4 regions of the Marinobacter sp. B-12 genome follow, and region 4 is predicted to be linked to each of the others. Evidence: predicted binding sites of a transcription regulator. Region 4 holds the regulator's gene; each other region holds the start of a gene.
What was found. The regulator sigma-54, encoded in region 4, starts transcription at its own class of promoters, with help from an activator protein. The targets are predictions, from matches to a motif close to ANTGGCATNNANNTTGCTNT.

Region 1 (5,961 bases), on a different contig from region 4:
TGTCGTTGATCGGGGCGTCCTTACTTCTGGTTACGCTGGTTTCAAACAGGCTTTCGGCTGCCGGATTCAGGTACTGGATTCGCAATCCGTCACGCAGCACCAGTACGGCTGTGGTCAGGCTGTCCAGTATGCTTTTGTATCCGGCCGGTATTGCCATTCGTTTGTCCCTTTTGATAGGCCTTGCGGGTTGCTAAGGTGGTTTTGCAAAAAGCGAACCACATTGGCTGTTAGGAGGATGAACGTGGGCATTATACGGGCATGCGGGGTCGCAGGCCTGTGAACACGCTGTGGTGTAGTGCAGAAGTATAATTGCGCACAGCCTGCCCCCGGATATCCGCCCTGGGAATGATCAGAGTATGGCTTTTTTATGGTGCGGTCGCACTAAAACAGGGCAAGCAAGAGTGGCGTGATCGTTCGCTAACCGCTACAGGTTTGCGTTTGTGTAGCGCCCCGGCCTGAGACGGTCGGAGCGCCGGAATGGTGCATCAGTTGTTGACGCTGGGCCGGTGAATGGTGAACGTAATGGTTTCGCCGCTCTTGACGGTAACTCCGTTGCTGTCGACGATATTGACGCCGGCATCGTGGGTGCCGCGAAACACATTACGCACCATAACGCTTCCGGAAGCGCTCTGGCCCACTGGTTGACCGTCGAGAGTGACTTCGTACTTGTGGCTGCCCCGAAGACCGGGTGAACTGGTCACGCGAAATTCCACATCGCCGCTGCCACTGTGAAAGGCCTGATCGTCGCCCGGCGCAAGAAAACGGACGCTATCGTAGACGGCCCCTTCCTGCTGCACTTTTTCACGCAACCGCTCGGGTTCTCTAACCGCTTCGAGTTTGGGCAGGGTGACCGTGGTGACAGGCTTGACCTTGATCTCCTCAGCAGGCGAGCCTTCCGAGGGTTCGTCGGTATAGGTAACGTTCCCTTGAGCATCCACCTGACGATAGACCTCCGCGGAAACCGGAAATGCCGCAAGGGCAACAATGCCCGTGAGTAGTGCGAGCCGTACGTTCATAGAGACAACCTGTTTGATTGTTTTACCCGATTATCAGTGCCCGTCCTGAGTATTTCAACGCCATTACCCAGCAGCTTGGTTACATTCCGTTAAGGCTGGTCGAAATGTGCGACCGTACACAAAAAAAGCCCCGCGCAAGGCGGGGCTTCTCTGACTACTACTTGGGCTGCTTGTATTTACGAGCAGCTTAGCAGGAGTAGTACAACTCAAACTCGACCGGATGTGTGGTCATGTTGAGTTTTTCAACTTCGCCACGCTTAAGGTCGATGTAACCGCCAATCATGTCCTCAGTAAAGACGCCGCCACGAGTCAGGAACTCATGATCCGCTTCCAGGCTGTCCAGAGCTTCCTGGAAAGTTTCGGCAACGGTCGGGATATTCAGGGCTTCTTCCTTTGGCAGGTCGTACAGATCCTTGTCCATGGCATCGCCAGGATGGATCTTGTTCTGAATGCCGTCCAGGCCAGCCATCATAAGGGCTGCGAAGGCCAGGTACGGGTTGGCAGAAGCGTCCGGGAAGCGTACTTCGATACGACGGCCTTTCGGGCTGTTGACGTAAGGAATGCGTATTGATGCAGAGCGGTTACGGGCCGAGTAGGCCAGCATGACCGGAGCTTCAAAACCCGGAACCAGGCGCTTGTAGCTGTTGGTGGAGGCATTGGTGAAGGCATTGATGGCCTTGGAATGCTTGATAACACCGCCTATATAATACAGCGCCATTTCGCTGAGGCCGGCATAGCCGTCACCTGCAAACAGGTTTTTGCCATCCTTGTTCAGGGACATGTGTACGTGCATGCCGGAACCGTTGTCACCAACCACTGGCTTGGGCATGAAGGTGGCCGTCTTACCGTACGCGTGAGCGACGTTGTGTACGCAGTACTTCAGGATCTGTACTTCGTCAGCCTTGCGAGTCAGGGTGTTGGCGCCAACGCCGATTTCACACTGGCCAGCAGTACCCACTTCGTGGTGGTGGACTTCAATTTCCAGGCCCATGGATTCCATGGCAGCACACATCGCGCCACGCAGGTCATGCAGGCTGTCTACCGGCGGGACCGGGAAATAGCCGCCTTTAACGCCAGGACGGTGACCAATATTATTGCGATCGAAATCTTCGCCGGAAACCCAGGCTGCTTCTTCGGAGTACAGTTCGTACATTGAGCCCTGCATGTCGACTTTCCACTTGGCGGAGTCGAACACGAAGAACTCTGGCTCTGGGCCGAACAGAGCGCCATCAGCAATGCCGGTTGACTTCAGGTATTCTTCGGCACGCTTGGCAACCGAGCGTGGGTCACGCTCGTACCCTTGCATGGTGGATGGCTCCACAATGTCACAGGTGATGTTAACGGTCGTTTCTTCCGTGAAAGGATCAAGGACAGACGTTTCGTCGACCGGCATCAGAATCATGTCGGATTCGTTGATCCCCTTCCAGCCAGAGATGGAGGACCCGTCAAACATTTTGCCGTCGGCGAAGAACTCTTCGTCTACCTCGGTTGCGGGCAGGGTCACGTGCTGCTCTTTACCGCGGCTGTCAGTGAATCGCATGTCGACCCATTTGACTTCGTGTTCCTTGATCAGATCAATCGTCTTGGACATTGTGCAAGCTCCGTCAGTTATCCCGCAGTGCGGGCGATTTCTGTGTGCGTTGTTGCCGGATCGTTCAGCGGTGCTGACCCCCGATCTTTCTTTCAGGTTGGGAAGCTTATCAAAAGCTGTTCCGACTTACCTGCAAATTCGGCTACTGAGGATAAAGCAATAGCCTTGCCAGTTTTTTGAGCATGCTCCACAAGAGCGCAATTGGAGAGTTTTCGGGCTGTTTTGGAGCGATCGCCTTAATAGCGGGAGTCAAATCGCCCTCTTGTGGTGCATTAAAATGGTGCGTTCATCGGCATAATGCGTCAAAATGGTGCGTGTGCGAAGGTGGCCCGATAGTCACTTTTCTTCATATAAACGCAAGTGAGTTTGCTATATACTGCGCGCCACTTCATTTTCGCCCCGGATGCTCAGTGTAACCGCTGAGTTTCATCAGGGTGCACCCGGGCTGCCCAGCCTGGCAAATGAAATTCATTTTACGGATTTGAGACGGCATGTAAGGGGCTTTGCGCTTACTGAAGACCTCTCAGGTCATTCAGTGCATGCTGCAGGATTATAGTTGTGATTGATAAACTTCGTAATATCGCCATCATCGCCCACGTTGACCATGGCAAGACCACGCTGGTTGACCAGCTTCTTCGTCAGTCCGGCACGCTGGACCGTAAAGAGCTCGAAAACGAGCGTGTCATGGACTCCAATGACCAGGAAAAAGAACGTGGTATTACCATTCTGGCCAAGAATACGGCGCTGAAATGGCATGACTACGACATCAATATCGTGGACACCCCGGGTCACGCCGATTTCGGGGGTGAAGTCGAGCGTGTCATGAGCATGGTCGATTGTGTGTTGCTGGTGGTTGACTCCATTGACGGCCCTATGCCGCAAACCCGTTTCGTCACCCAGAAAGCATTCGACGCGGGTTTGCATCCGATCGTTGTGGTGAACAAGATTGACCGCCCCGGGGCTCGCCCGGATTGGGTGGTGGATCAGGTGTTTGACTTGTTCGACAACCTTGGTGCCAGCGATGAGCAACTGGACTTTCCGATTGTCTATGCCAGTGCCCTGAACGGCATTGCCGGAATGGATCATGAGAAGCTGGACGACAACATGGACGCGGTTTTTCAGGCCATCGTTGATCACGTGCCTGCGCCCAACGTTGACCGGGACGGTCCGTTCCAGATGCAAATTTCCCAGTTGGACTACAATAGCTTCCTGGGCGTCATTGGCATTGGCCGCATTATGCGCGGCAAGGTTAAAACCAATTCTCCGGTGACGGCGATTGGTGCCAACGGCAAAAAGCGCCAGGGCCGCATTCTCAAGATCATGGGCCACTCGGGGCTGCAGCGGGTTGAAGTCGACGAAGCGCAGGCCGGCGACATTATCTGTGTCAGCGGCATGGATGAGCTGTACATCTCTGACACCTTATGCGATCAGTCCGCTGTTGAAGCTCTGCCGCCGCTAACGGTCGACGAGCCAACGGTTTCCATGACTTTTCAGGTCAACGATTCACCGTTCTGTGGCAAGGAAGGCAAGTTTGTCACCAGCCGCAACATCAAAGAGCGGTTGGAAAAAGAGCTGCTGCACAATGTTGCTCTGCGAGTTGAGGAAGGTGAGTCTGCAGATAAGTTCAAGGTATCGGGTCGTGGCGAGCTGCACCTGTCGGTGCTGATCGAGAATATGCGCCGGGAGAATTTTGAGCTTGCAGTAGGGCGCCCGGAAGTGGTTATCCGTGAGATCGGCGGTGTCAAGCAGGAGCCGTATGAGAACGTCATCATCGATATCGAAGAGCAGCACCAGGGCGCGCTGATGGATCAGATGGGGCTCCGCAAGGGTGAGATGACCAACATGGTGCCGGATGGAAAGGGCCGTATGCGCCTTGAGTATACGATTCCGGCGCGAGGGCTGATCGGTTTCCGTAACGCCTTCCTGACCATGACATCCGGCTCGGGTATCCTGACCTCAACCTTCAGCCATTACGGTCCTATCAAGAGCGGTGATGTCACCAGTCGTCAAAACGGTGTGCTGGTGTCAATGGCGACGGGTGCTGCGTTGACTTACTCGCTGGAAACACTGCAGAGCCGGGGCAAGCTGTTCCTGGATCCTGGCCAGGAAATCTATGAAGGCCAGTTATGTGGTATTCACAGCCGTGACAACGATCTGGTGATTAACCCCACCAAGGGGAAGAAGCTGGACAACATGCGCGCGTCTGGCAAGGATGAGGTTATCGGCCTGGTGCCGCCGATCAAGCATACCCTCGAGCAGGCTCTGGAGTTTATCGATGAAGACGAGTTGGTGGAAGTGACGCCCAAGTCGATCCGGCTGCGCAAGAAGCTTCTGACCGAGAACGAGCGTAAGCGCGCCCATAAGAAGTAATCTTCAGTGCTCGATATAGAGGGGGCGGTGCCAATATGGCCCGCCCCTTTTTTGTTCTCTTCAGCTAAACTCCGGTTAAATCCTCTTTCCGGAGCGCCTCATGCTCACCCTGTTCCCAGATATCAAGCCTAACGCCCAACATCGCATTGCAGTTGATCCCCCTCATGAGCTTTTTGTTGAAGAAAGCGGCAATCCGGATGGCATTCCTGTTCTGGTCGTCCACGGTGGGCCGGGTGGTGGGTGCGAGGACTATCACCGCCGTTTTTTCGATGCCGAGCGCTACCGGATTATTCTGATGGATCAGCGTGGAGCAGGCCGTTCAAGGCCTCTGGCGGAGTTTGTTGGAAACACCACGCAAAATCTTGTGGACGACATGGAAACAGTGCGGACCTTTCTCGGGGTGGACCGATGGATACTGTTTGGCGGCAGTTGGGGGGCTACGTTGAGCCTGGTGTATGCCCAGTCGCACCCGGACAGAGTGCTTGGTCTGGTTCTGAGAGGAATATTTTTGTGTCGGCCCAGAGATATCCACTGGTTCTACCAGGAGGGCGCAAGCCGCGTGTTTCCCGATTACTGGCGGGATTTCCTGGCGCCCATTCCGGAGGGTGAGCGTGGTGATCTCGTCGCGGCCTATTACCGTCGCCTGACGAGCAGCAACGAACTGGAGCAGATACAGGCTGCCAAGGCGTGGTCCATCTGGGAGGGGCGGTGTGCGACCCTGCACCCGAATCCGCGTGTGGTTGAGCACTTCGGGCATCCCCATGTGGCCATTGCCCTGGCCCGAATCGAATGCCATTACTTCATGAATAATGCGTTTCTGGAAGATGATCAGATCGTACGTGACGCGGCGTTACTCAAGGATATTCCTGGCATCATTGTCCATGGCCGTTACGATATGGTTTGCCCGCTGGATAACGCTCTGGCTTTGAGCCAGGCCTGGCCGGAAGCAGGCTTGAGGATCATACGGGACGCTGGGCACTCGGC
Region 2 (5,961 bases), on a different contig from region 4:
GCTATTGGAGGCATACCTTGAAAATCCGTCAGGGCTTCGAAGAAAAATCCCGTCTCGGTCGGTTGCTGATAAACCGGGGATACCTTTCCGAAATTCAGTTGGAAGAGGGCTTGCACCTACAGCATGAGACCGGTCAACGGCTCGGTGAGGTGTTTATACAATCCGGCTGGATTACCGAGCGTGAGCTCCATCGTGTACTCAGGCACCAATCCCGTTACCGCAACGCGGCAGCCCTGGTCACCATGGCGGTGTTGCCATTTCAGCCACTGGTCAGTTTTGCCGCCGGCAGCACCACGAATGATTCACGTGACGTCACCGACGCCGGCCAACTATACGAGCGTTCCGGTTTGTCGCCGCTTAATGACGACGAGCTGGCCGGTGTGGCCGGGCAAGGTGATCAATCGTTGCTGGATCGTATCGCCAATGTGTCCGCCATGGCTGGAAGTCATGACGGGGCAGGAGAGGTTGATCCGGATGTCATCGAAGGCCTCAAGCTGACAGCGAACATTTTCGTGCCGGTGCTGAACTTCCTGGATTCCAATTTGACGATATCCGGTGTGCATTATCGGGATGATGTTCCTCGTTACGCGGTCCGTGACGATGGCGGACTCACCCTGGCTTTCCCGGAAAGGATCGAGCAGATTCGTATGGACAATATACGAGTCAGCGGCAGCCAGGGGCCTTCCATGGGGAACATCGCCCTCGACAATATCCGCTTCCATCCGGATTCCCAGATGACGATCTATACGCGCTGATGGGATGCGTTGGGCTCCGATTTCTACGGAGCCCCGGGTCAGGCGCTCGCCAGAACGGTGCGGTGTGATACGGCCTTTTGCTCGCCCTGAGCGCCGTAGAGGGTCTGGTGCCCGGCAACGCCGCGGAATATATCAGTCAGACGTGAAAGGCGCTTCTGCAGGTGACTGACAACCCGCCCGTTATTGCTATTCAGCTGGTGACAGGTCTTAAGACGTTCATCGGCGTCCTGCCACAAGTCGTAAACATCTGACAGGCCGGCGCTAAGAATAAACCGTGAGGGGGCTCCGTTTTCAGGTCGAAAGCCCATCGACACCAGTAGGCGGATTTTGAGTTTGGCCCGATCACGAATCTGGCCCAGCAGAGTGTTTTTCTCGCCAGTCAGGGTTTCGAGTTTACGGATATCAGATGTGGAAAGGCAGGCTTTTTCCTGCTGCAGGACGTCCGCCAGGGATTCGAGTTGACGGATGTCCTGGGACAGGAGGTCTTTCAATTCATCAATTGCGGCCATGATTTATTCACCCGAATATGCTTTCATCCATCTCAAGCATTTTCTGGGCCAATTTCTCTGCATCAATCTTGTAGGAGCCGCTTTCCAGGGCAGAGCGAATCTGCTCAATACGGGCATCGTCCATTTCCGGATAATTACCGAGTTTCTGTTCGAGCTGTTTCAGGTTTTTTGCCTGGCTGCTCAAGTTGACGTTTTCACCGCGGGCACTTTGCGCCTGGGACTTGGCCTGCTCAGTCGTTGAGGGCTGAGTGCTCTGGGCACCTGAAGATTTATCGGCCGTGGTTTTCTGGGTGTTGACCTGGCCTGGGCCTATTCCATTAAAGTCAACTGACATAACGTTACCTGCTTAGGTGATCGGCCGCGTTGGGCGGCTCCACAAATTTCATACCTGTATATCGGCATGGCTTGACGTTTCTTTAGCAATTTTTGCAAGAATTGAATGACTCTCTTGTCATCTTTCCGAAAAGCCGGCAATGGTTTGCCGTTCCCGGTGAATCCATGCCGGGAACGGGGCTACATGGGAATTTCAACGTGGCCGGGAGCGGTCACACGGGCACGCACGGTGCGGGAGGACGAGAGGTTTTCAACCAAAACCTGGTCACCAATGCCGCCACTGGCCAGCGCCTTACCCCGCGAGTTTACCGAAAAATTCCCGCTACGGGCGCTAATGATAACATGGTCTCCCCGTTCGATCGCTGCGGGAGTGAGCACCAAATCTGGCGTAAACACCGTTCCAGCGTTAATGCCTCGGCGCATTTCCATGCCAACAAGTTGTTCGATGTTGGTAATGGCCCCCCGTCGAATCGAATTCACGACGACGGAATCTGACTGTATGGCCGCTTTTGTAAGCCTTTCGCCCCGGCCCAGCGGGCGGGCGGCGACCATGGCTTCACCGGTTATAGTGATCGACACTGGCAGAAACATGCGCCAGGGACGGTCACCCTTGCAGGATACCAACAGTGAAGGCTGGGTGCTCTTCCAGGGATCGCCGCTGAAGGACACGCTCAGCGGAGTCTCACAGGTAGCGAGCGAAAGGCGGGGGTCGAGTTGGCCAGTATCATAGGAGACCGTAAAGCCTTCGTTTCCCTGAGCGTCCGAAAATGCCGCCAGAAACTGTTCCGCGCCACTGTGAATTTGTTCGGCCGTCGTCATGGAAGCAAGTGCAGGGCCGGCCATTGCAGTGATTAGCAGTGCGATGATGAAATTGGTGATGCGCATACGAGGCAGTTTGTCCTATGCTGTCATTAACCGGGCAGAGTCCCGTGTTCGGGAATGTCCTAATGATTTCCGGATTCGGCCGTTAAGCCTACCCAGAAAGTCAATTATCCGGCAGTTTCCAGGTGCCGAGTGGCTTTCATTGAAAACGCAGCAAGATGCGTGCCGTCAGTATGTTGGAACAAGCGGGAGATGAAACGATGGCAGGGGTATTGGACAGTGTAAATCAGCGCACCCAGCTGGTGGGGCAGAATCGCCTGGAGCTTCTGTTATTTCGTTTGCGCGGCCGGCAGACATACGGCATTAACGTCTTCAAGGTCAAGGAAGTGCTCCAGTGCCCGAAGCTGTCATCATTGCCGAATAGTCGCCCCATGGTTCGGGGCGTCGCCCATATTCGTGGCGAAACCATTCCCATCATTGACCTTGGGATGTCGATCCGGCTCCCCGGTATTCCCAAGGAAGAAATAGCCACCAGCTTCGTGATCATTACCGAGTACAATCGCAAAACCCAGGGTTTCCTGGTGGCCGGTGTAGACCGCATCGTCAATATGAACTGGGAGAATATCCTGCCGCCGCCAAAGGGGGCGGGTAAGGATGTGTACCTGACAGCGGTAACGCATATTGACGATAAGCTCGTTGAAATCATCGATGTCGAAAAGATACTCTCCGAAGTTTCGCCGTTTGAGGAGGACGTCACCGAAGACGTTCGCAGTCGCAGTTCAGAGCGGGCGCCCGGCCATCTGCCGGTGCTCGTTGTGGACGACTCTGCCGTTGCTCGACGCCAGATAGAGCGATGCCTCACCGCCATCGGCATGGAGGTGGTGACCAAAAATGACGGCAAGCAGGCCTATGACTACTTGAAAGAGTTGACGGCCAATGGCTCCCAGGCCGCCGACCACCTGTGTCTGATCATATCCGATGTCGAAATGCCGGAAATGGACGGGTACACTTTGGTCACCAAGTGCAAAAATGAGCCTGCAATCAAGGACGTATTCATCATGCTGCACACGTCCCTGAGTGGCGTGTTCAACAAGGCAATGGTGCAGAAGGTAGGCGCTGACGATTTCATGGCAAAATTCAGCCCCGACGAGTTGGCTGAAAGAGTCATGGAAATTGTCGATCGCGAGCAGTGACGCCGGTGTCACTTCCGACCCACTCGATACTGAGATCCAATGAAAGCTGAGATAACCCCACAGGAATACGAGGCCTTTAAGACATTCCTGCAGGACGCGTGTGGAATTTTGCTCGGGGACAACAAGCAGTACCTGGTGAAAAGCCGGTTACGGCGGATCATGGAAGAGAACAAGTTGAGTACCCTGGGTGATCTGCTTGAGCGCGTGAAGCGGACCGGCCGCAGCAGTTTGAAGGAAGTCGTGATCGACGCGATGACGACGAATGAAACCCTCTGGTTTCGGGACAATCACCCGTTCCGCATCCTGCAGGAAAAGCTGCTGCCGGAGTTCGGCGACAGAAAATCAGCGCAGTCACTTCGTATCTGGTCGGCCGCCTGTTCGACAGGCCAGGAGCCCTATTCGGTAGCGATGATTATTGAAGAGTTTCGTCGCCAGCGGCCGGGTAGGCTGCGGGATGTGAAGATCACCGCCACCGACATCTCCAAAAGCGTTCTTGAGGTTGCACGCCGTGGCGAGTACGAGATGATTGCCATTGGCCGGGGACTGTCGCCCGAGCGTCAAAAGCAGTTTTTCACTCCCGCCATGAACGGTAGCTGGCAAATCCGACCGCAGATCAAGAACATGGTTGAGTTCAGGGAACTGAACCTGCTCGAACGCTACATGCTCGGGAAGTTTGATATCGTTATGTGCCGGAACGTATTGATATACTTCTCGGCAGAGCTTAAGAAGGACATCCTGACCCGTATCCACGCCACTCTCAATCCCGGTGGCTACCTGATACTGGGAGCATCGGAATCGCTGAACGGGTTGCCTCACCTTTACGAAATGGTGCAGTGCCACCCGGGGATCATCTACCGCAAAAAATAGGCCCACCCAATGCCGATCAATGTATGGATACTGGTCGCCGCCCAGGCGCTTGCCATGTGTACAGCGCCGTTCATCGTTTTTATTGGAAGCATTCACGGACGTCTTCTGGCGCCATCGCCCGAGTGGGCAACCCTGCCCGTAGGCCTTGTGGTTGTTGGAACGGTCCTGGCTATTAAGCCTGCTACGTGGATGATGGAGCGCCTGGGGCGCAAGCCGGTTATGTTGCTTGGCGCGCTGGCGGGTACGGTGTCCGGATTGTTAGGCACGCTGTCAGCCTGGAGTGAAAGTTTCCCGTTCTTGTGTGCTGCGGCGGTTGTGGGCGGAACCGGGCTGGCGGTGGTTCACCAGTATCGCTTTGCCGCCATGGAGTCGGTGGCGCCCGAGATGGCCGGTTCTGCAGCAGCCAGGGTGCTTCTCGGCGGTCTTGTAGCGGCGTGGCTGGGGCCGGAAATTGCGCTTTTAGGTGGTGGAGGTCAAGCCGAATACCCTTTCATGGGCGGCTGGCTTGCACTAAGTGTCGTGCAGGTGCTTGCCATGGTTGTACTGGTTTGCGGGTACCGCGCTAGCGGGGAGCGTGTGCGGGAAGCCTTGGGGGAGGGCGGTCGCCCGATGGCCGACATCCTGAGGCAACCGGTCATATGGGCGGCGATCAGCGCCGCCGCCATCGGTTATGCCCTCATGAGTTTTATCATGACGGCAACACCGCTGAGTATGACGGAAGTGGCCAATCACCCGCTTGAAGATGCCAAGTGGGTGATTCAGATTCACATCATGGCTATGTATCTGCCGTCGCTGATCAGTGGCTGGTTCATTCGTGTGGTGGGTATTCCAAGGATGATGGGGCTGGGATTGCTGGCCTATCTGGGGTGTGTGGCGCTGGCGTTCAGTGGTATCAGCTTTCACCATTACCTGTTTGCACTCATCCTGTTGGGGGTTGGCTGGAACTTCCTGTTTGTCGGCGGAACCACGCTGTTGCCGCAGGGATATCGCGATGAGGAGCGGTTCCGTGTTCAGGGGCTCAACGACCTGATGGTATTCGGCTCGCAGGCGACAGCTGCACTGAGTGCGGGTGCGGTATTGGCGGCGTTTGACTGGAATGGACTGTTGTTGATTGCCATACCGTTTCTGATGTTACACGGTGTCTTGATGGCCGTTTGGCTGATGAGCCGGCCCCAGAACAGGGGCCGGCATCCCGCTTGATTGGTTATACCAGGTTGTAGACGAACACGACGGCTACAGCAACGGGTGTGAAGTAACGCAGGACGCGATACCAGACCGAGAATGTGCCCGGTGACATGGCCAGTTCGCTTTCCAGCGCCTGTCGAGACATTGTCCAGCCGACAAACACGGCGACCAGCAGTCCGCCCAGGGGCAGCAGGATATTTGCGGTCAGGAAGTCCAGAAGATCGAAGATGGTTTTGCCTTCGAACATCGCAAACATGCCCAGCGGTGTCACGTCCGACCACAGGTTCAGTGAAAGCA
Region 3 (5,961 bases), on a different contig from region 4:
CAACCGGGAGCGAATCCGGGCCAGCTCCACACTGTTCAGGGTCGCCAGCAACTGCCCCTTATTGACACGATCCCCCAGATCAACCGTCAACCCTGTCAGTTTTCCCTCCAGCAGCGGACCAACCTCGGCCACGCGATCCGGCACATACTGAATCTCGGCAGGTGCCGTGACAATTGCGCCAGCGCGCCCCTTAGCAGCAGCCACAGTCTGAATGGACAGTAACTTTGTCTGCTCCGGCGTCAGATGGATCTGTCGGGACTGGTTTTCCTCTCCGGCATGCTCGGCTTCTTCATTTCCGTGCTGGTCACCCTCGGCTTCTCCGGCAGCGTATGCCTGCTGCAAGCTCAGAATGCTGACAACAATTAAAAATATCTTCAGATTGCGAATCATTCATTCACCCTCAATATTTAAAGAACGGTCAATTTTGAGTTTTATATTCTCAGGACCCGGCTGACATCGACAGAGCACCTCCTGTGCTTATCTCCAGCGCCCGGACGGCATCGATATAATCATTCTGTGCCTGAACGTATTCCTGCCTTACCGACAGGAGATTGTCCTGTGCCGCCAGAACATCCGAGGCACCGACCTTGCCCGCCCGAAGTGCTTTCTGCATCAGCTGTAATGTTTCCTCTGAACGCTCCAGGATCGACTCGTTCATCTGGCGCAGCCGAACGGCGGTGGATTCATACCGGGCCACAGCCGACACAACCTGACGCTCTGTAGCCAGGCGCAAGGCCTCTGCCTCAAGCTCGGAGGTTTTCAGCCGCGCAGCAGCTTGTCTCTGCTCACCGGAATAATCATGGAAAACGGTCAAAGGCATCGACACCCCTGCACCGAAAAGGTTGGAGCCTTCCTCACGATCATAAAATCCGAAGACTTTCAGATTTGGAATCGTCAGGCTTTTCGCAACTTCAAGGCCAGATTCATTTGCTGCAATTCTGGCGGCCGCCGCTTTCAGGTCCGCTCTCTGACTCTGTGCCATCTCGACAAGCTGGCTGGTTGGAGGCAGGTCTTCGAGCGTCACATCAAGCTCGCCGGTCACCCCAACGGCATCGGAGGGGGACACCCCGAGCACTTCGGTAAGATCAATTTTTGATTGCTCGAGCTTTTGTTCCGCCGAGGCTTTTTGATTCCGGGCCCTGGCAAGCCCAATGACTGCGGTATTGAGATCAATCCGGGTTTGTTTACCCTGTTTTACGGACATTTCAACCAGGTCTTTGGTGCGTTGCATAAGATCAACGGCACGGGTTGCAGTTTCCAACTCTTTCTGAGCCAGCAGTATCCGGAAATAGGCGGCCCGCACCCGCGCCTTGGTGGCCACCTTCAGATATTCAAGCTCCTGTTGCCGGGACGAGAGATTGCTCTGGGCACGCGACTGGCCAAGGTCGCCGCGATTACCCATCCAGATCTCCTGAGTAACCCTAACCCCATATTCCAGGGACTCGTCGGCCTGATTCGGGGCCTGACGGGCCCCCAACTCAAACTCTGGATTGCTGGGCGCCCAGCGGCTGGCATGATCAAGCTGCCCCTGCTGTATCGAGACCGCAGCCCGCCTCAAAGCCAATACCGGGCTATTCTCAAAAGCCATCACCATGGCCTCGTTCAGGGAAACAGCCTGGCTGGCTTTGGCCTGCTGATATTCTTTCAGCGACACACTCTCTTTTGCCTGGGCCGACACCATAGGAGAGACGGCCAAGGCTCCCGGAACTATCATCGCGCACAACAAGAATCGTTTGTTCATTCAGTATCATCCTGGCTGTTTGACTGAGGTCAGTGAGTCAGCATTTTTGCGTGGGAATCTGGAACGACCTTACAGACAAACCTTTAATACAGTTTGAAATTCAGGCACCGGATAAAGTGTGAGGTTGGCAGCACGAGGCAGAGGTAAGGGCGAGGATGTCGAGTCACCCGGCTATAAGGCAGGCGCACGATGGTGGGTTCTTGCTCGATAAATAAAAAACCGGCCCGTCATTTGGGCCGGTTTTTTATTTTAGATCTGAATTGCTTGTGATCGCTGGTCCGATCAGAAACTCTTGCTCCAACCCAGCCAGAACTTCGGGTCATCCGAGTTGACAGAGCCAAGCGCGTCAGTTGAATCAATGTCCGCGTACTCGACGTTAACGCTGAAGGAACCGAAGTTTCCCGCATCCTTTGTAACGTTGGCGGCGACGTGTGAATAACTTGCCTCGCCGACAGAAGTCTTGCCGTCGTCAGCGAAGTCGTAATAGCCGAGCGTCACACCGGCACTGTAACTGTCTTCCAGAGGCACCCCAACAGAGGCGTAGTAATAGGCATCCCCCTGTACGAACACCCCATCACCACTGGTGTCGCTGTTGATCGTGTAGGCCAGGCCGATGGCCGCAATGCCATAACTGATCTCGCCGTACAGTTCGCCGAAGTCGATGGAGTCCGGCGCGTCAGGATACGCATAATAAATGTACCCAACGTCATAACCCAGTTCTTCCACAGAGCCGGAGAATCCGGCATAAAGATCAAGCTCATAGCTGGTGCCGTCACCAAAATCGACATTGGAACCCCAACCACCGGCGTAGAAGCCCGACGCATGCTCATAATCCAACCCTCCCTGGACAGCCGCAGCCCCGTCTGTCTGGGTGACGCCCCGGAACAGATAGTTGCTGCTGGCGCTCACATTTGAGCTGACGTCAGCGCTAACAATGGCGGGCGCAGCCTGAAGTGCTGCAAGCAAAGTGATACTGATAAATCCGGATTTGGTGAAAAACTGCTTCTTCATAATGGATACCTTCGGTTGGGTTTCATTGCTCCAAATATGATTTAGCAAAAGTCTTGCCACATCTTATTTATTCTTGTTTATCATTATTATAGAGACAAATCGGCACATTCTGAGCTTGCCCCCGAAAAACGACCCAACACCTAGCGCCCCAGAACCTGTCACCGGCCCGGACCAGCGCCCTGTTTTGATGCATTCTCTGTAACCATTCTGTAATCTTTGCCAAATAGACTTTAATAGCGCTTCAACACACACAAGCAAACCGAAAAAGGTGAGACAGATCATGAGCAAGAAATATTTGGGCTTGGCTTTGGCGATTTCTGCCGCTTCTGCTGTACAGGCCGGAAACGTTACGACCAGCGGCGAAGACCTTGTGATCGATACCGAGAGCGGTATCAAGGTGAAAACGTCGGATAAATCGGCGTCTTTTCAGCTCGGCGGGCGCCTTCAATGGGATTACGACGCCACGCAGTCTGACGACAACGGTGTTGACACAACCGATTTCGATGTGCGCCGGGCACGGCTGTACGCCAAGGGCCACTTTGGCGACTGGGCGTACAAGACCCAGTTCAACGTGGCTGAAAGTGATGGCGCCGACGGCGGTACTGCTGAAGACCTGTACATTCGTTACCTGGGATTTGGCTCAGCTGCAACCGTGACTATCGGTAAACAGAAAGAGCCGTTCGGCCTGGAAGAATTAACGAGTTCAAAAGACATCTCAGCGCTTGAGCGATCTGCCGTGACCGAGCGCTATGCCCCCGGCCGTAGCGGCGGCATCCAGCTCAGCGGCAAAGGCAGCAACTGGACCTACGGTATCGGCTATTTCGAGGCAGACGGCAATGGCAGCGACGACTTCAATAACACGGCAGTAACCGCACGGGGCACGTTTGCACCTGTTCAAACGAATAATGCTGTTGTTCATCTTGGTGCGGGCTATACCACGCGTGACGCCGACATCCAGGCCGATGAGGTCGACACGCTTAATCTGGAACTGGCCGGCGCTTCCGGGCCCTTCCATGCCCAGGCCGAATATTTCGATTCCGAAGAAGGCCAAGTGGATGTTAATGGTTATTACGTGCAGCTTGGCTGGATCATCACCGGCGAAAGCCGCCCTTACAAAGCCGGAGCATTCAAGCGGGTAAAACCGGCATCGCCCAAAGGGGCCTGGGAAGTTGTTGCCCGCTTTGAAGATGGTGACGGAAAATACAGTGACGTGGGGCTGACCACGACCGACGGCGAGCAAACAACACTGGGCGTTAACTATTACGCCAACAAGAATGTTCGACTGGGTATGAGCTACATGGATGGCGAAGAAGCCAATGGCGCGAGCGGAGATGAAGTTCGCGCAAGGTTGCAATACGCATTTTGACCGCACGGGATCCCCGGTCAAGCATATATTTGGCTGAAAACCGATGCAGAAAACATCACCATTAAAAAATAATCGGAAAATTCAGCTCTGGTTAAGGTTGGCTTGATACGCTTTACCCGAGTCGAGTCAAGTCGATCATTAATGACGTGCTCTGATTTTCAGGGCAGGCACTGGCCTGCCCTGTTTTTTTAATGCCTGCCCCGCACCCCTGCCAGCCGGCTTTCGGGCGCCGACTGCCAGCATCTGTAAATTTGTTTTAGTGCAACACTGCCAGACACATTTTGCCGTGCCGTAAACTTGCCGATTTCAGGCTTTTCTGCTAAATAGAACACAGCCTTATTGTTTTTGGGCTGCAATAACTACAATCTCGTTTTAGAGACGTTGGAGGATTGATGAAAACAATACAAAAGCGAATCAGTCAGGGATTTTTGGGGGCGCTGATAGCCGCAAACGGCATACCTGCTGCCTTAGCGGTGGAGGTCCCGACAGCTTCAGGAGTCAAGCTGGATATACTTACCCAAGGCAAGTTTCAACCAACCTATTTTTCTAATTTCGATCTGGACAGCAGCGTCGACGATGGCGCTACCGGCACTTCTGCTGGCGCTGTTCAGGTTGGAGATGAGCACGTCAGGGCTGAGGTCAGGCTTGGAGTGGTGGCGACTGGCGATAACTGGACGGGTAAACTGCTTCTCGAGAATGACTTTGCCCTTGATGCCAATTCGGTCGATCGCGCATACCGAGGCGAGAGATTTGGCTTGGAGCAGGCCTTCTTCACTTACACCTTCGATCCGGCCTTTACACTTCAGGGTGGCTGGACTTTCAAGAATCTGGACATGGCCTCAGGCGGCCTTCTATATGGCGACGACCACCCCTTGTTCGGCGCCACCGGCAAGACCTCGTTCGGTAGCTACGATGTTTTCTGGATGCCGATTACAGATGGGCTGATTTCCAACCTCCAGGCTCCTGGAGCAAACCCTGCTAACGGTGAACTGGACTGGGACGTGTTTGCTTCAAAGTTTGATTTTGATCTGGGAAAAGGTAGTCGTATCTCCCCGATCCTGACATACAGCGACAACCAGCAGCAAGGTGCAAAGGCAACCTATTACGGTGTCGAATACATCGGAAATATTGGCGCCATAAAGGTACGGGCCGAGGTGCTGGGCGTGACCGGTAGTTTCGACAATGGCGATGACATCAGTGCCTATGCCGGTTACGCGGGCCTTGAGTACCCGGTTAGTGAATCCTTCAACCCCTTTGTAGCACTACGCGTAGCAAGTGGGGATGACGATCCTACCGATAATGATGTAGAGGGCTGGCTGGGCATCACCGACATCGGTAGATTCTCGCCCCTGATCGGTATTGATGGCCAGTTCTTGGGATGGCAGCCGAACTCTAACCAAGCGATAGCATCGGGCCTCTTCGGCCTCGCCCTTGACCAGGCTGGTCCTGGTGGCGCTGGGTATGGTGGTATTTCCAATGCCGGTACTGGTAACAATCCGGGCCAAATCATGCTCTCCGTTGGCAGTTCGGGTAATTTAGCGTCGATCTCGCCTAAGCTGTCTTATCAGGCGCAGATTTTCCCGATGTGGTTCCAGCAAACGGGGGGGCTTGAGACGCTTAGCACTGCCAGTGGATCTGTGGATAGTTATGCCGGTACCGAACTTGATGTGGCTGTAAAATACCAGGCCAACCAGTACTTTGCTCCAAGACTGGTGCTCTCCAGTTTCCTGCCCGGCAAGGGCGTTGAGGATGCCACCGGCGCAGACGATGCGGCCTATGTTGCAATGCTCGAGCTGAACTGGAATTACTGAGCCCGGTTGATAAATGACGACTGGAAGCAATC
Region 4 (5,961 bases):
CACATAGTCCGAATCCAGTGGCACGCCGTGCTTGAACCCGAACGACTGGAATAGCAGCGCCAGTTCCTGATGGCGCCTTCCCGCGACCCGTTGCTTCACCATATCCCGGAGCTCGTACATGGACAGTCCCGTGGTGTCGATGTAAAGATCGGCCAGCTTTGACAGGGGCTCCAGAAGTTTTTTTTCGTTGCCAATGGCCTCCCGAAGGGAGGTTTTGTCATCACTCAGTGGGTGCTTCCGGCGCGTGGCATGGAAGCGCTGCAACAGAGACTGTTCATCGGCGTCGAGATAGATGATCTCGATGGTTACGCCGGTATCCTGAAGGCTGCGGTAGATATCCTCGAAGTTGCTCAGCTCCCCGGAGAGGTTGCGGGCGTCGATGCTGACAGCCATCTTTCCCAGCCGGCCAGGAGAGTTCTGGTTGGTGGCCTCCTGTGTCAGAGGGAACAACAGGCCGATAGGCAGGTTGTCGATGCAGTAATAGCCCAGGTCTTCCAGAACGTGTAACGCGGTACTTTTCCCGGAACCCGATCGACCACTGACGATGATTAGTTTCATAGCCCGTTCACCTCGGATGTGGAATTGTTCAGCTTGTCTCGGCTGTCATCCGGCGATAGAGAGAGTCTGCGTCGGTGCACTGACGCAGCTGGTCGCAGAATGCGCGCTCGTTGAACTTTTCGGCAAGTTGACTCAAAAGCTCAAGATGCTCGCTGGTGGCTTCCTTGGGGACAATCAAGGTGAAGACGAGGTCCACCGGCTGGTTGTCGATGGCGTCGAACGCAACGCCTTCGTCCAGCGTCAGCAAGACGCCGACCACGTGATCCAACCCTTCCAGTCGACAGTGGGGGATCGCGATGCCCTGTCCGATACCGGTGCTCCCCAGCCGCTCCCGCGCGACCAGGTTGGTGAATATCTGGGTGTCGCTGAGCAGAGAGTCGTGCTTCTGGATCTGCTCGGCAATGGTTTCCATAACCCGCTTTTTGCTGGAGGCAGGCACCCTGCAAAGGGTCAGCTCCGGCGCGAGAATGTTCTCGATAGTCAAGGATGTGTCGGTCATGAATCGACTGCAGTTCCGTAAAAAAAGGCTGCGGCACGTGTTGCCTGGTTAGCCAGTGCCGCAGCTCGATTAACTGTCATGCAGGGGGCTTCGTCCTAGCGGGCGCCGTTCCCATGCATCCGGTCTACGTTCTTTTCCTTGTGCTTCAGGATCTGCCTGTCCAGCTTATCTACCAATCCATCAATGGCAGCGTACATATCGCTGTTTTCGGCCTTTGCGTGAATCTCACCACCTATCACGTGAAGCGTAGCTTCCGCCATCTGGCGCACTTTTTCCACCTCAAGGGTAACCTGGCAATTGCTGATGTGGTCGAAGTGCCGCTCAAGCTTTTCAAATTTGCCTGATACGTAATCTTTCAGTGCGGGAGTCAGTTCTACGTGATGGCCTGAAATATTGAGTTGCATAGGCTTCTCCTGTTTTCAGCTTACCGGCACCCGTCAGGATGCCGGCTGTGTGCCACAGCGTTATGCTGCAGGCGGTATACTTTCAGGAAAGGGCTCTCCCCGTGAGGCCGGGAGCAGACGCTTTCTACACCAGTCGCTTTCGCTCGTTGGATGGAGGAATGTGCATTGCCTCGCGATACTTGGCCACGGTTCGGCGAGCCACTTTGATACCCTGGTCTCCTAGCATGGCTGCAATTTTGCTATCGCTCAATGGCTTTTTCGGAGTTTCCGTTGCAATCAGCTTTTTGATCATTGCGCGGATTGCTGTGGATGAGCACTCTCCACCCTCGTCGGTACTGACATGGCTTGAGAAAAAATACTTAAGCTCAAATATGCCCCGCGGTGTGTGCATGTATTTTTGGGTGGTGACCCGCGAAATGGTCGACTCATGCATTTCCACCGCCTGGGCAATATCAGAAAGAATCAATGGTTTCATGGCTTCCTCGCCATGATCCAGGAACCCCTGCTGGTGCTCGACAATACGTGTGGCCACCTTGAGCAGGGTTTCGTTACGGCTTTGCAGGCTCTTGATGAACCACTTTGCCTCCTGCAACTGGTCCCGCAGGTAGGTGTTGTCGGCACTGCTGTCCGCCCGCTTTATAAGAGAAGCATAGCTTGCATTCACACGAATGCGTGGTGCAATTTCAGGATTCAGTTCCACGCGCCAGCGCTCATTGTGTTTGCGCACGATCACATCGGGAATGACGTAGTCCGGCTCGGCCTGGTCCAGAGTGTCGCCAGGGCGCGGATTCAGTCCGGTAATAAGGGCCAGCACATCCCGTAGCTGTTCTTCCTTCAGGCGGCTGCGACGTAACAGTTGGGCGTAATCACGGTTACCCAGCAGGTTTATGTAGTGGGTAATCACCAGTCGGGCCTGAGCCAGCCAGGGCGTCTCCGGGGGCAGTTGGTTCAGTTGGATCAGCAGACATTCCTGCAGATCGCGGGCGAACACACCCGGTGGGTCGAAGTGCTGCAGACGGTGAAGAACGGCTTGCACTTCGTCCAGTTCCAGCGGGTCTTCATCGGATTCGTCCACCATACCTGAGTGAATTTCCTCAAGCGGGGACGTCAGGTAGCCGTGGTTATCAACCGCATCCATCAGCGCGTGGGCAATGGCCTGATCCCGCTCGCTCATGGGCGTCAGGTTCAACTGCCATTCCAGGTGGTCCTGAAGCGTTTCAGTGGGGGAATTGCGGGTTTCGAAGTCGTTGTCGTTTTCGTCGTCGTTACGGGCTGCTGAAGCTGGAGCGGACTGATAAATGTCATCCCAGGCGGTGTCGACGGGAAGGTCGTCAGGAATGGTGTCGGGGCTGTCTGTTTCTGATGACCAGTCAGGTCCGTTTTCGGATTCGTCCCAATCCGTTGCGGTGTCGGAGGTAGTGTTGGATTCCTCGGTTGACGCTGTTTCAGAGGACTCGTTGTCACTGTCCGTGGATTCCGGATTCTGATTATCGTCGTCTTCCGAGGTTTCCAGCATCGGGTTGGATTCCAACGCCTGCTGGATTTCCTGCTGGAGGTCCAGGGTGGAGAGCTGCAGAAGCCTGATAGCCTGTTGCAGCTGGGGCGTCATGGTCAGGCTTTGGCCCAGCTTTAACTGTAATGAGGCTTTCATAACCATGGTTCAGGATCCGTCACTCGGTCTCTCTCTTCCGTCACTCAGGCTCTCTCTTTATGTCACTCGGGCGCGCTCTGGAGCCGGGGTTGCACAAAAACTCTTTGTATGCTGGCTACTTGCCGCACCAAGCAAGTTCTTTGCCGAGTGTACTACAGGCGAAACTCGTTGCCCAGATACACTTCCTTGACCTGCTGGTTGGCCAGTATATCGTCCGAGTTGCCAGAGGCAATAATGTGGCCGCCACTGACAATGTAGGCATTCTCGCAGATATCGAGGGTTTCCCGCACATTGTGGTCGGTGATCAGTACGCCGATGCCCTTGTCCCGCAGGTGCCGGATGATCTGCTTGATGTCGCTCACTGAGATGGGATCGACCCCAGCGAAGGGCTCGTCCAGCAGGATGAATGCCGGCTCCATCGCCAGTGCGCGGGCAATTTCCACCCGTCGTCGCTCGCCCCCTGACAGGGCCATGCCGACGCTATCGCGGATGTGGGTGATGTGAAACTCTTCAAGCAATTCCTCCAGCTTGGTCTCCCGGTCAGTGCGCTTGAGTTCGCGACGGGTTTCCAGGATGGCCAGTATGTTGTCGCGCACGGTGAGCTTGCGGAACACCGATGCTTCCTGGGGCAGGTACCCGATTCCCTTCCGGGCGCGGCCGTGCATGGGCAGGGGCGTTATGTCCTGATTGTCGATGGTGATGCGACCGTTGTCGGAGGGAACCAGACCAACAATCATGTAGAAACACGTCGTTTTGCCGGCGCCATTGGGTCCAAGCAGGCCGACTATCTCGCCGCTGCGAATTTCCAGGGAAACGTCGATGACGACCTTCTTCTGCTTGTAGCTTTTTGCCAGGTTACTGGCCCTGAGAACTGCCATCGGTATCCTGTTCGCCGGAGTTGTTGTCTGGATTGTTGTCGGGATTGCCGCGTGGCTGTATCACCATCTCGACCCGACCGCTGCCATCGCCCTGATCGGCGGAGCCTTCCGCCGTCACAACACGTTCGGCGCTATCATAGTGAATGATATTGCCGCGGAACAGGTTGCCACCCTGTTCGATGACGGCTTCGTGTTTAAAAGTGACCCGATTGTCCGAGGCGGACCAGGTGATCGTCAGGGCGCGCGCGTCGGTTTCGCCCTGGCCTTCCATGGCGGGCTGGCGGTAGCGTGCCGGGGTACCGGTGGCTTCAATGCGACTGACGCCATTTCCGTCCCGGTGGAGTACAACCTTGTCCGCCATGAGGTTGGCATCGCCCTGACTCATTTCAACGGAACCGGTATAGGTTGCAATGCCCTGGCCTTCGTCGAGCCGCGCGTTGTCGGCGTTGACCGTGATGGGTTGATCGGACTCCAGGTCAAAGGCCGCGGCGTATGGCATGCCAGCGGTGAGTGTCAGTGCCAGAACAATCGCTGAGAGCAACGGGCGCGAAGCAACCGATTGGTGTCCCTTGCGGTGAGGATGGGGCATGAATTTACTTGCCAGGCTCATAGCGTCCTTCCACTTGAGAGTCGAGTTCGAGGATTCGGTCATCAATCCAGGCCTTCATGCCGGTTGCGCGGGTCAGGCTGAACGAGTCGGTCAGTTCCACCGGGGCGTCTGTGTACACAGTACGCTCTGCGTTATCCAGTGTCAGCGTCGACGTGGTTAATGTCAGTGGGCGCCCCCCCTCGGCTTGCTGGGACACCCGGACATCCCCGGTCAGGTGGACCAGGTCGTCAGCTTCCATGAATTGGCCTTTGTTGGCCTGGACTTGCCAGGGTGCGTTGCCGGGTTCGCCGTAGAGCGTCGCATTCGGCGATTCCATGATGGTCTCGTTGCGGGCCTCGAATTGCTCAATACGCGGGCTTTCGAACTGTGCGGTAAGCTGCCCGGTCTCATCGAAAGACAGGTAGCGACCATTGACCACGAAACCGTCCGGCTCCGATTTTCCTCTCAGCGCGGCGGCGTCCACAGGCTCTGATGACTCGTCACTTTGCCAGAGCAGGAAAAACAGCGCCACTATCGTGACAGCCAGTCCCAGGGTTCGTACCCAGGATCTTGCATAGAGGGCTTCGGCGGCCATTCAGTCCTGCTCCAGATAGGGTTGCAGGCTGGCATTGAGCTGCCCGCAGGCGCAGAGCAGCAGTTCACAGGCTTCACGGACTGCGCCGCTACCCCCCGCGACCGACGTGCAAAAATCCGCGTGCTGGCGCACCAGCCAGTAGCCGTTGGGTACTGTTATACCCAGCCCGGCGTAACGGATCGCGGGCAGGTCCGGCAGGTCGTCGCCCATGTAGGCAATCTGGTGTGGCGCGATCTCCAGCTGTGCAGCCAGTTCCCGCAGGGCGACTTTCTTGTCTTCGCGGCCTTGCATCAGGTGCGGGATGCCGAGGTCATTCATGCGTTTTTCTGTCAGTGGCGATCGCCGTCCGGTAATGACAGCAACGTTGATGCCAGCAGCCATGACCTGTTTGATGCCCAGGCCGTCAAGAATGTTGAACCCTTTCATCTCATCGCCTGAAGCGCTGAACAGCAGAGTGCCGTCGGTCATGATGCCGTCCACATCCAGGGCCAGCAGGCGAATGGCAGCGGCTTTTTCGATCAGCTCCGCTGGCCATTGAGGGCGCAGAGTGTCGGCCATCAGATCACTCCCGCCCGCAACAGGTCGTGCATGTTGATAGCGCCGGTCAGTTTGCCGTCGCGATTGATGACGGGCAGGGCGTTGATCTTCAGCTCTTCCATCATGTTCAGTGCCTCGGCGGCCAGTTGGTCATCGTGGATCACACGCCCGTTGCGGGTCATGACCTCGGCAATCGGCGTGTTGTGAATGTCCACTGAACGGTCCAGGGTGCGGCGCAGGTCACCGTCCG

Region 1: glnA (glutamate--ammonia ligase) is a predicted target of sigma-54. The motif match lies at 2,761-2,780, and genes of this name have one in related genera.
Region 2: flgA (flagellar basal body P-ring formation chaperone FlgA) is a predicted target of sigma-54. The motif match lies at 2,630-2,649, and genes of this name have one in related genera.
Region 3: AC13D2_RS08070 (TorF family putative porin) is a predicted target of sigma-54. The motif match lies at 2,794-2,813, and genes of this name have one in related genera.

What each region holds. Positions count from the first base shown of each region.
Region 1 covers NZ_JBSXOB010000032.1:39,421-45,381, forward strand. The annotation lists gene glnL (nitrogen regulation protein NR(II)) at 1-157, opposite strand, end outside; gene AC13D2_RS03520 (DUF4124 domain-containing protein) at 486-1,016, opposite strand; gene glnA (glutamate--ammonia ligase) at 1,204-2,607, opposite strand; gene typA (translational GTPase TypA) at 3,166-4,977, shown strand; gene pip (prolyl aminopeptidase) at 5,078-5,961, shown strand, end outside.
Region 2 covers NZ_JBSXOB010000052.1:66,920-72,880, reverse strand. The annotation lists gene AC13D2_RS09750 (cyclic di-GMP-binding domain-containing protein, MshE-related) at 18-755, shown strand; gene AC13D2_RS09745 (flagella synthesis protein FlgN) at 794-1,264, opposite strand; gene flgM (flagellar biosynthesis anti-sigma factor FlgM) at 1,272-1,598, opposite strand; gene flgA (flagellar basal body P-ring formation chaperone FlgA) at 1,778-2,482, opposite strand; gene AC13D2_RS09730 (chemotaxis protein CheV) at 2,680-3,612, shown strand; gene AC13D2_RS09725 (CheR family methyltransferase) at 3,652-4,479, shown strand; gene AC13D2_RS09720 (MFS transporter) at 4,489-5,679, shown strand; gene AC13D2_RS09715 (sodium-dependent transporter) at 5,684-5,961, opposite strand, start outside.
Region 3 covers NZ_JBSXOB010000047.1:47,642-53,602, forward strand. The annotation lists gene AC13D2_RS08060 (efflux RND transporter periplasmic adaptor subunit) at 1-390, opposite strand, end outside; gene AC13D2_RS08065 (TolC family protein) at 440-1,741, opposite strand; gene AC13D2_RS08070 (TorF family putative porin) at 2,024-2,752, opposite strand; gene AC13D2_RS08075 (OprO/OprP family phosphate-selective porin) at 3,033-4,118, shown strand; gene AC13D2_RS08080 (hypothetical protein) at 4,511-5,929, shown strand.
Region 4 covers NZ_JBSXOB010000057.1:115,747-121,707, forward strand. The annotation lists gene rapZ (RNase adapter RapZ) at 1-558, opposite strand, end outside; gene ptsN (PTS IIA-like nitrogen regulatory protein PtsN) at 587-1,057, opposite strand; gene hpf (ribosome hibernation promoting factor) at 1,153-1,461, opposite strand; gene AC13D2_RS12110 (RNA polymerase factor sigma-54) at 1,586-3,112, opposite strand; gene lptB (LPS export ABC transporter ATP-binding protein) at 3,265-3,990, opposite strand; gene lptA (lipopolysaccharide transport periplasmic protein LptA) at 3,968-4,489, opposite strand; gene lptC (LPS export ABC transporter periplasmic protein LptC) at 4,584-5,174, opposite strand; gene AC13D2_RS12130 (KdsC family phosphatase) at 5,175-5,732, opposite strand; gene AC13D2_RS12135 (KpsF/GutQ family sugar-phosphate isomerase) at 5,732-5,961, opposite strand, start outside.